Regions from separate parts of the Nonomuraea sp. NPDC003804 genome, predicted to be linked through region 1. Evidence: riboswitches for the same ligand, from Rfam matches in the RefSeq annotation. Region 1 holds a riboswitch; each other region holds the start of a gene.
What was found. A riboswitch is a leader RNA that binds a small molecule or an ion and turns the genes downstream of it on or off. The one in region 1 is predicted to bind cyclic di-AMP.
Positions count from the first base shown of each region.

Region 2: it holds a riboswitch for cyclic di-AMP, as region 1 does, so the genes downstream of both, ABZX22_RS40055 (CHAP domain-containing protein) here and ABZX22_RS16600 (NlpC/P60 family protein) in region 1, are expected to answer to the same signal.
Region 3: it holds a riboswitch for cyclic di-AMP, as region 1 does, so the genes downstream of both, ABZX22_RS17180 (C40 family peptidase) here and ABZX22_RS16600 (NlpC/P60 family protein) in region 1, are expected to answer to the same signal.

Region 1 is NZ_JBEXMT010000010.1:202,445-206,907, reverse strand. It holds gene ABZX22_RS16615 (RDD family protein) at 1-396, opposite strand, end outside; gene ABZX22_RS16610 (RDD family protein) at 494-1,969, opposite strand; gene ABZX22_RS16605 (amino-acid N-acetyltransferase) at 2,056-2,625, opposite strand; cyclic di-AMP (ydaO/yuaA leader) riboswitch at 2,902-3,052, shown strand; gene ABZX22_RS16600 (NlpC/P60 family protein) at 3,058-4,101, shown strand; gene ABZX22_RS16595 (LuxR C-terminal-related transcriptional regulator) at 4,098-4,313, opposite strand.
Region 2 is NZ_JBEXMT010000042.1:58,972-63,434, reverse strand. It holds gene ABZX22_RS40070 (hypothetical protein) at 1-837, shown strand, start outside; gene ABZX22_RS40065 (hypothetical protein) at 842-1,840, shown strand; gene ABZX22_RS40060 (RNA 2'-phosphotransferase) at 1,902-2,441, shown strand; gene ABZX22_RS40055 (CHAP domain-containing protein) at 2,674-3,375, opposite strand; cyclic di-AMP (ydaO/yuaA leader) riboswitch at 3,391-3,525, opposite strand; gene ABZX22_RS40050 (hypothetical protein) at 3,656-4,096, shown strand; gene ABZX22_RS40045 (Gfo/Idh/MocA family oxidoreductase) at 4,077-4,463, opposite strand, start outside.
Region 3 is NZ_JBEXMT010000011.1:54,851-59,313, forward strand. It holds gene ABZX22_RS17165 (hypothetical protein) at 1-244, opposite strand, end outside; gene ABZX22_RS17170 (branched-chain amino acid aminotransferase) at 419-1,516, opposite strand; gene ABZX22_RS17175 (3-isopropylmalate dehydrogenase) at 1,726-2,778, opposite strand; cyclic di-AMP (ydaO/yuaA leader) riboswitch at 2,879-3,022, shown strand; gene ABZX22_RS17180 (C40 family peptidase) at 3,185-3,673, shown strand; gene ABZX22_RS17185 (hypothetical protein) at 3,877-3,999, opposite strand; gene serA (phosphoglycerate dehydrogenase) at 4,329-4,463, opposite strand, start outside.

The DNA of each region.
Region 1 (4,463 bases):
GATTCCGACAACGACATTGGCGCCAGGAATCCCCGCGAGCGCGATCGGCCCGGGATAGAGCAGCGCGCGTTTCGCCAGATCCTCCGGCCCCAGCCGCCGCCCCGGGGCAGGCGCCAGCCTTATCTTCATGATCGCCTTCCCGAAGGTACGGCGCCGCCGGTAATGGACCAGGCAGTCATAGCCCGCATAACCCAGCCCCACGGCCAGCCAGGCCAACAACCTCGGCAACCGGTCGCCATACACCTCAAGCAGGCCGACAGTCCGCAACAAACCCCAGGCCGTGATGAACAGAATGTAATAGAGAACCCCGACGACGAGAGCCTCAATGCTTCGCGCGACGAGCCGTTCCCACCAATCGGCCGGTACGGCCGGCACTCCTGGCGGCGGCGCGACCATAAGCCCCATTCTGTACGCCGGCCGGCCGCGATTACAGTGCCAGGGACGCGAAAACGGGGGCCGGCGCGACGCCGGTCCCCGTTTTTTCGGTATCCGCTTACTTGATCTTCACGACCACGGTGCCGGCGAACTTGTCGGCGAAGGTCTGCTGCAGCGGCTTGTCCCAGAGGTGGGAGGCGCCGTTGACGCCGATCGCGGCGAAGGCCAGCAGGCCACCGAGGATCGGGATGGCGTTGAGGATCACGCCGCCCCAGGTGATGCCGGCCCGCTTGATGGCGGAGTCGCTCTCCAGACCGCCGGGGGGCAGCGAGCCGCCGACCGGGACGATCTTGATGCCCATGATCATCTTGCCGACCGTCTGCCCCTTGGACTTGGTCAGCAGGAACTCGTAGCCCACGTAGAACAGCGCCGCGAGGACAGCGAGGATCGCCGCGAGGACGAGCGGGTTCATGCCGGTGAACGTGCCGGTGGCGAGGTCGTAGCTCGGGCCCGCGACCATGAACAGGACCGTGCTCACGATGACCCAGAAGACCCCGAAGATCACGCCGTCGACGATGCGGGCGACCAGGCGCTGCCACCACTCGGCGAGCGGGGCGGGTGCGCCGGGCGGCTGCAGTCCGGCCGGCGCGCCGTACGGCTGGCCGTAGCCGGGCTGGCCGTAGGCGGGCGGCTGCTGCTGGCCGTAACCGGGCTGGTAGGGCTGCTGCTGGCCGTAGGGCGAGGACTGGCCGTAGCCGGGCTGCGACTGGCCCTGCTGGCCGTAGCCCTGCTGACCGTAGCCGGGCTGCTGGCCGTAACCGGGCTGCTGACCCGAGGAGGGCTGGCCGTAGCCAGGCTGCTGGCCGGACGCCGGCTGGCCGTACCCGGGCTGCTGCTGGCCATAGCCGGGCTGCCCGTACTCCGGCTGCTGGCCGTACTCCGGCTGCTGGCCCGAGGAGCCGTGCTGCTGGCCGTAGCCCTGCTGCCCGTACTCGGGCTGCTGGCCGGAGGAGGCCTGCTGCTGACCGTAGCCCTGCTGGCCGTACTCGGGCTGCTGGCCCGAGGCGTACTGCTGGCCGTAGCCCTGCTGACCGTACTCGGGCTGCTGGCCCGAGGCGGCCTGCTGGCCGTAACCGGGCTGGCCGTACTGCTGGCCGTAGCCCTGCTGACCATAAGGCTGCTGGCCGGAAGCGGGGGGCTGCTGGCCGTAGCCCTGCTGACCCGAGGAGGGCTGGCCGTAGCCGGGCTGCTGGCCGGACGCGGGCTGGCCGTAGCCCTGCTGTCCATAGCCGGGCTGCTGCTGGCCGTAGCCCTGCTGGCCCGAGGAAGGCTGGCCGTAGCCGGGCTGCTGCTGGCCGTAGCCCTGCTGACCGTAGCCCTGCTGGCCGTAACCGGGCTGCTGGCCGTAGCCCTGCTGGCCATAGGCCTGGTCGGGCTGGCCCTGTGACGGTTGACCGTAGCCGCCGCCCTCATGGCGATAGCCGACGATCGTCACGTCAGGATCCGGCTGCTCGCCAGGGCGTCCTGCGTTCTGCTGACCGTATCCGGAATTGTCGTCAGGTTGGTCCGGGTACGGCGGCTGTCCGGTGCTCACCGTGTCACCTCGCTTCGATGGCGCATGTGGCACATGTCAGGACACATGCTTGCTGTTGCCCAACGTATCGACATGAGTATCAACAATCACCTTTCCTCTTGGTCAACGCCGTAGTCAACTGCGTCCAGATGAAGCAGCATCCTGGTGTTGCCAAGGGTGTTGGGCTTGACGTGCTCGAGGTCCAGAAACTCGGCCACACCCTCGTCGTAGGAGGCCAGCAGCTCGGCGTAGACCTCGGGTGATACCGGCGTTCCCTGGATGGGCACGAAGCCGTGTCGGGCGAAGAAGTCGACCTCGAACGTCAGACAGAAGACCCGGCGAAGGCCCAGGTCGCGAGCCGTTCTCACGAGCGCGGTAACAATACGGTGACCGACGCCTGAACCTTTGGCCGCGGGATCGACGGCGACCGTGCGAATTTCGGCGAGGTCCTCCCACAGCACATGGAGCGCGCCACAGCCGACCACCTGGCCGCCGCGCTCGGCGACCCAGAACTCCTGGACGTCCTCGTACAGCGTGACCGTGGCTTTTTCGAGAAGCTTGCGGCCCGCCCCCGCGTAGATGTCGACCAGGCGCTTGATCGACCTGACGTCCGGCGTGCGGGCGCGCCGTACGACGATCTCGGTGTCCTGCATTGGGCGCTCGACGACCTGCTCCATGGCCCTTCAGCGTACCGAGCTTGTTTCGGCCCATCCCTAACTACCATCACATGACCTCACGTAGTGAGGCGAGCACGCTCCGCATCGGCGCACGACATGCCCGACAAATCTCTGCCAATCCGGGCAAAGGGCACGCAATGCCCTGGTTGATCAGGCTTTTACGTGACCCGCCCGTGATCCTTTGTTTGCGCATCCTCTACTGGATCCGTAGTTCTGGTTGAGCACGAACCTGGCTTGCACTAGTGTCCAGCGACGATGTCACCCACGCAGCCAGGCGTGGGTGACGCGCCTAATCCCCCACCACGGGGAGCCGGGGACCCGCCGGCGGACCACCGACCGCCACAGGGGTGAGTCCGAGTCCGTGCTCGGTAGGGCTGCTCCGGCCCGAACCCGTCAGCTAACCCGGTCGGCGGCTACGAGAGGAGCTGGTTGGTGAAGCGCAGGCGCACTCACGAGGGGAAGTCCGCGGGCAAGCACGCCCGCCCCCACGAACCGGGCTCCCCCAGGAAGCGGTTCGCCGTCGTGAGCGCCGCGATGGCCGTCCTCGCCCTCGCCATGCCGCTGAGCCCGGCCGCCGCCGACCCCAAGCCGACGCTCAAGGAGCTCGCCGAGCGCGTCGAGAAGATGCACAACGACATCGAGACGCTCACCGAGCAGTACAACGGGCAGCGCGAGAAGCTCAAGGGCGTCAAGAAGTCCGCCGAGACCGCCAAGAAGGTCCTGGCCACCAGCGAGGCCGATCTGGCCGCCAAGCGCGCCCGAGCCACGCTCGTGGCCGAGAGCACCTACATGTACGGCGGCCTCGCCGACGGCCTGGCCTTCACCTCGTCGGCCGACCCCGACTCCTTCCTCGACGCCGCCGCCACCTCCTACGCCCTCGGCCAGCAGCAGGGCCAGGAGGTCAAGGAGCTCGCCGAGTCCATCGCCGCCGCCGAGAAGGCGAGGTCGACCGCCAAGACACGCCTGGCCGAGGTCCAGAAACTCGTCAACGACCTCGGCAGCAAGCGCGACAAGATCACCTCGATGGTCGCCAAGACCGAGAGCAGCCTGTTCCGGCGCGCCCTGGGCGAGGCGGGACGGCCGGGCACCCGCGCCAGCAGGGTCAACCTGCCCATCATCGGCAGCGGCAAGGCCGCGCAGGCCGCCCGCTGGGCGCTGACCCAGCAGCTCAAGCCGTACGTGTGGGGCGCCGAGGGGCCGAGCTCCTTCGACTGCTCGGGCCTGGTCATGGCCGCCTACCAGCAGGTGGGCATCAGCCTGCCGCACTACACCGGCGACCAGTGGACGGCCGGCACCCACATCTCGCGCGAGCAGCTACGCCCCGGCGACCTGGTCTTCTTCTACAACGACCTGCACCATGTGGGCATCTACATCGGCGGCGGGATGATGGTGCACGCGCCCCGCACGGGTGACGTCGTCCGGGTCGCCGCGATCGCCAACAGGCCGTTCGCGGGAGCCGTACGGATCGCCGACTAGATCAGTCGTCGGCGCGCGGCCCAGGCCACGGCCTCGATGGCCGTGGCGACGCCGATCCTGTCGCAGATGACGCGCAGGCGGCGGCGGACCGTGCGGCCGCTGATCTCCAGCGTTCTGCCCACGCGGTCGACCGTGACACCCTTGGCCAACTCCGCGAGGAGATCCAGGTCGTCCTGGCTCAACACGACTCCGTCGTCGGTGAGCACATCCATCGGGAGCCCTCCCCCCAACAGCACAACTCGGCGACGTCTCGGCTCGAGCACCGCTGCTCATCCCGCAGACGGTAAACGCATACTCGAAAGGTCGTCAAGGTTGATTCCACGAAGCGCTTGACGGCGACTATTGACTTGATCGTTTCTATA
Region 2 (4,463 bases), on a different contig from region 1:
GACGAGAGCAGCCGCGCCTGCGGGGCCTGGCGGTTACGGCTGCGCTCGGGCAAGCAGGTCACGGTCGCCGACGCGGCCGCCACCTCGGTCGACGCCGCAGGGCGCGCGACCGACGAGACCGGCGCGTTCGCCGTCAGCGCCGACGGCCGGTGGATCGTCTACGAGCGCGGGAGCGACCACCGCCTGGCCGTGCGCAGGGCGGCAGGCGGCCGCGTCACGCTGCTACCCAAGTCGCTGACCAGGCTCGGCACCGACGTCCTGACGGTCCGGCTGTCGCCCTCGGGCGACCGGGTCCTGCTGGAGTACGACGACACCGACGCCAAGGAGCCCGGCAAGATCGTCACGGTGGCCACGGGGAAGATCGTGGAGCTGTCGGCGGGGGACGATCTGGAGGGCTTCAGCGCCGACGGCGACGAGGTGCTCGCCCAGCGCTACAACAACGACAACACCACCACGCTGCTCGCCGTCGGGCTGGACGGCAGCAGGTTCGCGCAGGTCCCGCCGCAGGTGGTGATCAACGCCGCCGCGCGGGCGCTGGCGGCCGACGGCCGCACGGTGGCGGTACTCGCGGGGGAGAGGCCCAGGCTGCGGCTCTACGACCTGAGCACGGACCGGCTGGCCGCGGCGGTCGACGTGCCGCTGCCCAAGGGCAGCGAGGTCTACCACATCCAGTGGAGCGGCGCCGACCGGCTGACGGTCAAGACGCAGTCGGGCGGGGACGACAAGCCGACGGTGGTACGGGTGCTCACCGTCGACACGGCGACGGGCGCGGTCAAGCCCGTGGAGACCTTCACGTTCACCGCCAGGCAGCACGCCTGGATGACGGCGGGAGAGTGACGAGATGAAGCTCAGGATCCTGGCGGCCGTCGCCGTCGCCATGGCGGTGCTCGGCGTGCCGGGCCAGGTCGCGGTCGCCGACCCCGGTCAGGCGACGGGTCACGACCGGGGACATGACCACGCCCAGAGCAGGGGCGACGCCATCCGCTACGCCTCCGCCCAGGGCTGCCCGCAGAAGGACGGCACCGCCGTGCCCTGCGGCACCTGGCGGCTGGTCTCCCACAAGGGCGAGGTCACGCCGCTGAAGGACGCGCAGCTGCGCGCGTTGGGCGCGGACGGCAAGCCCGTCGACTACGCCGTCGCGCCCGTCGCGGTCTCCGGCGACGGCACCCGGGTCGCCTACTTCACCAAGGCCGGCCACCTGGCCGTCCGCACCGTGAAGGGCGGTGTCCGCGTGCTGCCGAAGGACGCGCTGCCACCCAGGACCAGCCAGTACGACGTGACGCTGCAGCTGTCCGACGACGGGGCCAGGCTCGCCGTCGTCGCCGGCAGGGCGCAGGTGTTCGACACCGCGACCGGCGCCAGGCTCGGGACGCTGCCCAGGAACAGCGTCTTCGTCGGCTTCAGCGGCGACGGGGAGAAGGTGCTGGCCACCATGGACGGCGCGGAGTCGGTGCTGGAGATGCACGTCTACGATCCGGCGGGCCGGCGGCTGCTGAGCGACACGCCGCCGCAGCTGGTGTCGGCCAACGGCCCGCACGCGCTGCACGCCGACGGCAGGACGATCGCGGTGCTGGTCGGGGGGACCAAGGTGAAGCTCTACGACCTGGCGGACGGCCAGGTCGTCGGAGGCCACGCGATCAAGCTGCCCAAGGAGGGCACGGTCCACAAGCTCGACTGGACCGGCGACAACCAGGTGACCCTGCACGTCTCCCAGTACCCCACGGGCAAGGCCACCAGGATGACCGTCCTGCAGCACGACGTGACCTCGGGCGCGACCAGGGTCCGCGACAGCTACTCGATGCTCAAGGACACGTTCGTCTTCGCCGCCTGCGGCGGCTGAGCGCGGCCCGCCCGCCGTACCCTCTTTGCCGGGTACGGCGGGCGGTCGGCACAATGCCCGCATGACCGACAGGACCGTGCGGATCTCCAAGTACTTGGCCAGGCACCTGCGCCACGACCCCGCCGCCATCGGGATCACGCTGGACGAGCACGGCTGGGTGCCGATCGACGAGCTGCTGGCGGCCGCGGCCAGGCACGGCTTCCCCATCACCAGGGATGAGCTCGACACGGTGGTGGCCGACAACGACAAGCGGCGCTACGCGATCAACGGCGACCGCATCAGGGCGAGCCAGGGCCACTCCGTGCCCGTCGACCTGGGACTGGCGCCGGTGGAGCCGCCGCACGTCCTCTACCACGGCACCGTCGGGCGCAACCTGGCCGCCATCAGGCGCTCGGGCCTGCTGCCGATGACCAGGAGGCACGTCCATCTGTCGGCCGACAGGCAGACGGCGGTGCGGGTCGGCTCCCGGCGCGGCGTCCCGGTGGTGCTGGTCGTCGACGCGCGGGCGATGCACGCGGCCGGGCACGAGTTCGTGGTCAGCGCCAACGGGGTGTGGCTCACCGACGCCGTGCCGGCTGCTTACCTGCGGTTCCCCGGCTGATCGGTGCAGACGGGGGGATGGACGAGGGTCCTGCGGGTGGCCGGAGGGCACGCGCGCTGAGACGGCGCCGTCGCGGCCTGGGGGAGCGTTCTGCGGGGGGAACGTTCTGCGGGGGGAACAGGGTGGCCGGTCCGAAGGGACCGGCCCGAGCCCGTGGGTGGCCCCCGTCACCGGAGCGGCGCGTGGCCGTCCTGGCGACAGGGCCGGGGGGAATGCGGGGGAAGGGGAAGCGTCAGCCGCCGTAGCTGGGGTAGCCGTAGCCGACGACCTGCGACTTCGGGCGGACTCGCTGCTCGACGGCGCCGTTGCCGGTGTTGCCCTCGATGGTGCTGATCGTGCCGTCGCCGTTGTCCTTCTCGACGAAGCCGACGTGGTCGATGGAGTCGAGGCGCTTGCTGCCGTCCCAGGCGAAGAAGACGACGGCGCCGGGCTTGGGCGCGGTGCCCCAGCGCTTGTTGGCCTTGAACCACTTGGCGTGGGTCACCGTGTAGGCGTCCCAGCCGACCTGCGTGCGGGCGCCGGTCATCTCACCGACCCACGAGACGAACATCGCGCACCACGGGGCGTTGGCGTACGCGCTGACGTCGCCGCCGTCCCTGACGACCGTCTCCCTGGCGCGCTGCGATCCGACGTACCAGTTCTGGAACTTGGTTCCGCCGCCCGCGGAGTTCTCCTTGACGCCGACCTGCTTCTTGGCCTCGGAGAGAACGACGGTGGCGGACGGGATGACCTTGGCCTCCGGCCTGGCGGCGGCGGGCTTGCCGGCCTCCTCCTTGGGCGCCTTGGCGAGGACGGCTACCCGCTGGCTCTCGGACAGCGGGAGCTTCTCGGCCTGGGCGGCGGTGGGAACGAACGAGCCGGCGATGACGACGGCGCCGAGCGCGGCATGCGCGTAGGTGAGCTTCGGGGCACGGCTACGGCTGTGCTTTGCCATGGGAAGGGGAACTCCTTGCTAGCTTCCTGCCGCTTACCGGGTTAGCTGACGGGTTCGGACGCGAAGCTGCCCTACGGCACGGTGTGCCGATTCACCCCAGAGGAAGTGGGTCCCCGGTTCCGCATGGTGCGGATTCAGCGGTCACAGGCGAACCTGTGATGATTGCAATGACAGGCAATGTCCGGAATGCCCGGTTTATGCCTTGAGTGAGCCTAAGGTAATACACGAGGCAAGTAGCTTACAAATTGATAAAGGTCCGGCGATCATTTACGGTCAGGTCATGTCGCCACAGGACCTGTTCAACAGGGGGCTGCGGGAAGACGGACACCGTCCGGACGAAGCCCGGCGATGGTATCTCCTGGCGATCGCATCGGGCCATCCGGCCGCCGTCCAGCGGGCGGCCTTCAACCTCGCGCTGATCGAGGACGAGAGCGGCCACCTCGACGCGGCCCGCCACTGGTACGGCAGGGCCGGCACGCCCAGGGCGATGTTCAACCTCGGCGTCCTGGAGGACTGCTGCGGCAACACCGACGCGGCCCGGCGCTGGTACGCCAGAGCCATCGAAACCGGCCACGAGGAGGCCGCGCCGCGTGCCATGTTCAACCTCGGCCTGCTGGAGGGCAGGGAGGGCCGCCCCGACCGGGCCCGCGCCCACTTCCGGGCGGCCGCGGGCTCCGGCCACGCCGAGGCGGCGGCCCGCGCTACCGAGCGCCTAGCCTGACCCTGGCGTCCTCCAGCATCCGCATCATCGCCAGGCTCTCGTCCAGCGGCATGACCGAGCTCTCCGTCCTGCCCTCGGCCAGCGCGGCGCGCACCTCGCGCACCTCCTCGGCGTAGCCGTTCATGGCGGGGTCCAGGACGAGCTCCTCCGGCTCCACGCCCGGCCCCGACAGCACGATGCGCCGCGGCGCCCAGAACGGCGCGGCGATGTCGGCCCGCAGCCCCGTCCCCACCACGGTCGCGGTGTTGGCCAGCGGGCTGAGCAGCGAGGTTTCGACCAGCGCCCTGGTGCCGCCCGCGTAGGTGAGCAGCGCCGCCACCTCGGCGTCCACGCCCGAGGGGCCGAGCGATCCGGTGAGATGCGTCTC
Region 3 (4,463 bases), on a different contig from region 1:
CGCGCAGCCAGGCCAGCACCTGGCCCACCTCGTCGCCGGTGAGCGAGATCCGCGAGCGGGGCTTCAACAGCCAGTCGCCGGTCCGCATGGGCGGCAGGTGCGAGCGGCTGAACAGGGCCGGGTCAGGTTCGGGAAGCGGATGGGCGGTCCCCGGCGGCCGGCCCGTCCCCGGCACGGGGCGGCGCTCCGCCTCCCGCCACAGCTCGTCGCCCACCCCCACCCAGCTGTAACAGTGCCAGTGCATGAGCTCCCCCTCGGGCGGCGCCGCTCAAGACCATCGTCTCTCTGACCGCCGGGCGGAGCGTGCCTTCTCGTCTCCGAGGGAGATTCCCTGGCCACGGGTGGGCCTACGCGAGGCGGGGCTCCGGTCGACCCGAAGGACGGACCGGAGCCCCGCGGCGGCAGGCCTGTCTCCTCGTCAGGAGAGCTTGTGGATCCAGTTGTGGGTGTCGGGGCGGGTGCCGTACTGGATGCCCAGCAGTTCCTCGCGCACCTTCATGGTCACGGGGCCGGGGGTGCCGTCGCCGATCGTCCAGGCGCGGTCCGCGCCCTTGACCGACCCGACCGGCGTCACGACCGCCGCCGTGCCGCACGCGAACACCTCGGTGAGCTCGCCCGACTCGCAGCCCGCCTGCCATTCCTCGATGGACAGGCGGCCCTCCTCGGCTTCGAGGCCGAGGTCGGCGGCCAGGGAGAGGATGGAGTCGCGGGTGATGCCGGGCAGCAGGGTGCCGGTCAGCTCGGGGGTGAAGAGCTTGTTGCCGAAGACGAAGAACAGGTTCATCCCGCCCATCTCCTCGACGTACCTGTGCTCGTTGGAGTCGAGCCAGACCACCTGGTCGCAGCCCTGCTCGACGGCCTGACGCTGGGCGACGAAGGCCGCCGCGTAGTTGCCGCCGCACTTGGCGGCGCCGGTGCCGCCGGGGGCGGCGCGGGTGTACTCGGTGGACAGCCACACCGACACCGGCTTCACGCCGCCGCTGAAGTACGAGGCGGCGGGGGAGGCGATGACCATGTACCGGTAGCTCTTGGACGGGTAGTTGACGCCCAGCCCCACCTGCGTCGCGATGATGAAGGGCCGCAGGTAGAGGCTGTGTCCCTCGGTGGTGGGCACCCAGTTGCGGTCGGCCTGGACGAGCAGGTCGAGCGACTCGACGAAGGTGTCCTCGGGCAGTTCCGGCATGGCCATGCGGCCGCAGGAGGCGTTGAAGCGGCCGGCGTTCGCGTAGGGCCGGAACGTCACGATCGACCCGGTGGCCTGGCGGTAGGCCTTGAGCCCCTCGAACAGCTCCTGCGCGTAGTGGAAGACGGAGGTGGCGGGGTCGAGGACGAGCGGCCCGTACGGCGTGAGCCGCGCGTCGTGCCAGCCCCTGCCCTCGGTGTAGTCGATCGAGATCATGTGATCGGTGAAGGTCTGTCCGAACCCCGGGTTCGCCAGTACCTGCTCGCGCTCCGCAGCGGTGCGAGCGTGGTCGGAGAGCTGCACATCGAAGCTGAGCTTCTGAGCGGTGGTCATGACAGAAATCCTTCTCTTTCCGCGAGATTTGCCCTGAGTCCATTTTGCGATGAACCGGGTAACGGGAACTTACAGCAAACGCCTGGCGTTCTCGCGAGCCGCCAGGCGCTGATTGTGGTATCCAGGCGGCTACGCGCTCGCCGGATCCCGGACAGTATGGACCCGGCCGAAGGGCGCCAGGCCGCCTATGGTGCTGGAGTGGCAGGCGGTCAGGCGCCGCCGGCTACTCGTGCGGTGATGTCGTCACCGATCTCGTGCGTCGTACGGCCGGCCCGTCCGGTGAGGCGCTCCACGATGTCGTCGGCCACGGCCTGCTCGACGCGGGCCGCCTCCTCGGTCAGGCCGAGGTGGTCGAGCATCATGGCCACCGACAGGATCGTGGCGGTGGGGTCGGCCTTGCCCTGGCCGGCGATGTCGGGCGCGCTGCCGTGGACCGGCTCGAACATGCTGGGCGCGGTCCGGTCGGGGTTGATGTTGCCGCTGGCGGCCAGCCCGATGCCGCCGGCGATGGCGGCGCCGATGTCGGTGATGATGTCGCCGAAGAGGTTGTCGGTGACGATCACGTCGAAGCGCTCGGGCTGGCTGACGAAGAACATCGAGGCCGCGTCGATGTGCTGGTAGTCGGTCGTGACCTGGGGGAACTCGGCGGCCACCCGGTTGACGGTGCGCATCCACAGGTCGCCGGCGTAGGTCAGCACGTTGGTCTTGTGGACCAGCGTGAGCTTCTTGCGGGGGCGCTCGGCGGCTTTGGCGAAGGCGTAGCGGACCACGCGCTCGACGCCGAAGGCGGTGTTGAGCGACTCCTGGGTGGCGATCTCGTGCGGGGTGCCGCGACGCAGCACGCCGCCGGCGCCCGCGTAGAGGCTCTCGGTGCCTTCGCGCACGACGATCATGTCGATGTCTTCGGGGCGGGTGTCGGCCAGCGGGGTCGTCACGCCGGGGAAGAGCTTCACCGGACGCAGGTTGACGTAGTGGTCGAGCTCGAAGCGGAGCCGCAGCAGCAGGTCGCGCTCGAGGACGCCCGGCGGGACGCTGGGGTCGCCGATCGCGCCGAGCAGGATGGCGTCGTAGCCGCGCAGCTCCTGCAGCGTCTCGTCGGTCAGGGTTTCGCCGGTGGCGTTGTAGCGAGTGGCGCCCAGATCGTAGTGGGTGGTCTCGATCTTGGCGCCGACCGCCTCCAGGACCTTGAGCCCTTCGGCGACGACCTCGGTGCCGATCCCGTCACCGGGGATGACGGCCAGACGAATGTTGCGCGACTCCATGGCCGGTACCTTACCGGGTCGTCTCGGCTGGCGAACACCTGATCTCATTGTCTGGACAAGGCGTTTTGTCGTGTTTGCGGTCTTTTGACCCTTTCGTTAGAGTCTCGGCCAGCCTAATCCGGTGCGACGTTCGCACGGAGCCGGGGACCCATTCCCCCTGGGGCGAATCGGCACCCCCATGCCGTAGGGCGGCTTCCACGCCCGAGCCCGTCAGCTAACCCGGTCGGCCCCGTGGAAGGACATTCCCCTGTCTCGCATCATCACGGCTGCCGTCGTCGGCGGCCTCCTCGCCACAGGTATCGCCGCCGCCTCCCCCGCGTCGGCCGCCCCCGTTCCCGCCCCGAAGCAGCCGGTCACGGCCGAACCCGGCACCGACCGGCCCGTCCAGGACGACCCCGCTCGTACGGTGACCCTCACCGGGGCGGACATCAAGAAGGCCCAGCTCGAGAAGGCACCCAAGCCCGCATGGCAGATCGCGCTCGACTTCGCGATGGCCAAGCGGGGCACGCCGTACGTCTGGGGCGGCACCGGGCCGAACGGCTACGACTGCTCAGGACTGACGATGAAGGCCTACAAGAAGGCGGGGATCGAGCTTCCTCGCGTGGCCGCCGACCAGTACCAGGCGTACGACAAGAAGATCACGTGGAACAACCTGAAGCCCGGCGACCTGGTCTTCTTCAGCGGACTGGGCCACGTCGGGATGATCTCGAAGCCCGGCTACATGGTGCACGCACCGCACAGCGGTGACGTGGTGAAGGAGGAGAAGCTCAGCGCGTGGCGGCGCCAGGCGTTCGTCGGCGCGGTACGGCCCGACCCCAAGGGCGTGAAGCAGCAGGCGCGGCTCGTCGAGGCGAAGTCCTCGTCCGCGCCCGTGGGGCTACGAGCCACGTTCTGACCCGTCGGAGCGCGCACCAGCCCGGGAACCGGAGGCGGTTTCCGGGCTGACGCGCGCCCGGAGGGGGATCCGGGGTCTCCCCGGTGGAGCAGGGGGACCTCCACCGGGTGGTCCCGCTCAACAGGGGAAGCCGGCCGGCGCCCTCAGGGGGAAAGGGTGCTCCCGCCCAGCAGGAGAACCAGCGGGAGGAAGGGTGGTCCCGCTCAGCCGGGGAAGGGGGAACCGCCGTTGTCCCTGCGGTCCAGGGCGGTCTGGAGGGCCTGCGCGGCCTCTTCCTCGTGGTCGTCGGCGCGGTTCCATGGATACATGTCGTACACGTGGCTCATCTCGTTTTCGCGGACGCGAGTGGAATCGGACGTCGGATCCCGGTCGCGAATCCGACCGGGCCTGGTCTCGTGCGGTCCGGATCACGGACCGGACGAAAGGGGACTTAAGGCCGACGCAACGCCGCTCACCGCGACGGGTAGTCGACCTGCCCTAACAGGCCCCGTCGCGGCAGGTAATAAGTACGAGTACCCAGCGCATCCCTACCAAAGTACCTGGCACGGTCCATGCTGTCTCGTTGGACGTCCGAATATCTCACGATGCGAGACGACAGCGGAAAGAAAGAACGCCCTCCCGCCGAGCGGCGGAAGGGCGTTCTCCATGGGAAGCGTCAATCGGACAGGTCGACCGAGCGCCCGCTGTCGGCGCCGATCTCCGCCACGATCTGGTCCATCACGTCCGACGGGATCGCCGAGTCGACGGTCAGCGCGATCAGCGCCTTGCCGCCCTTGACGTCCCGCGCCAC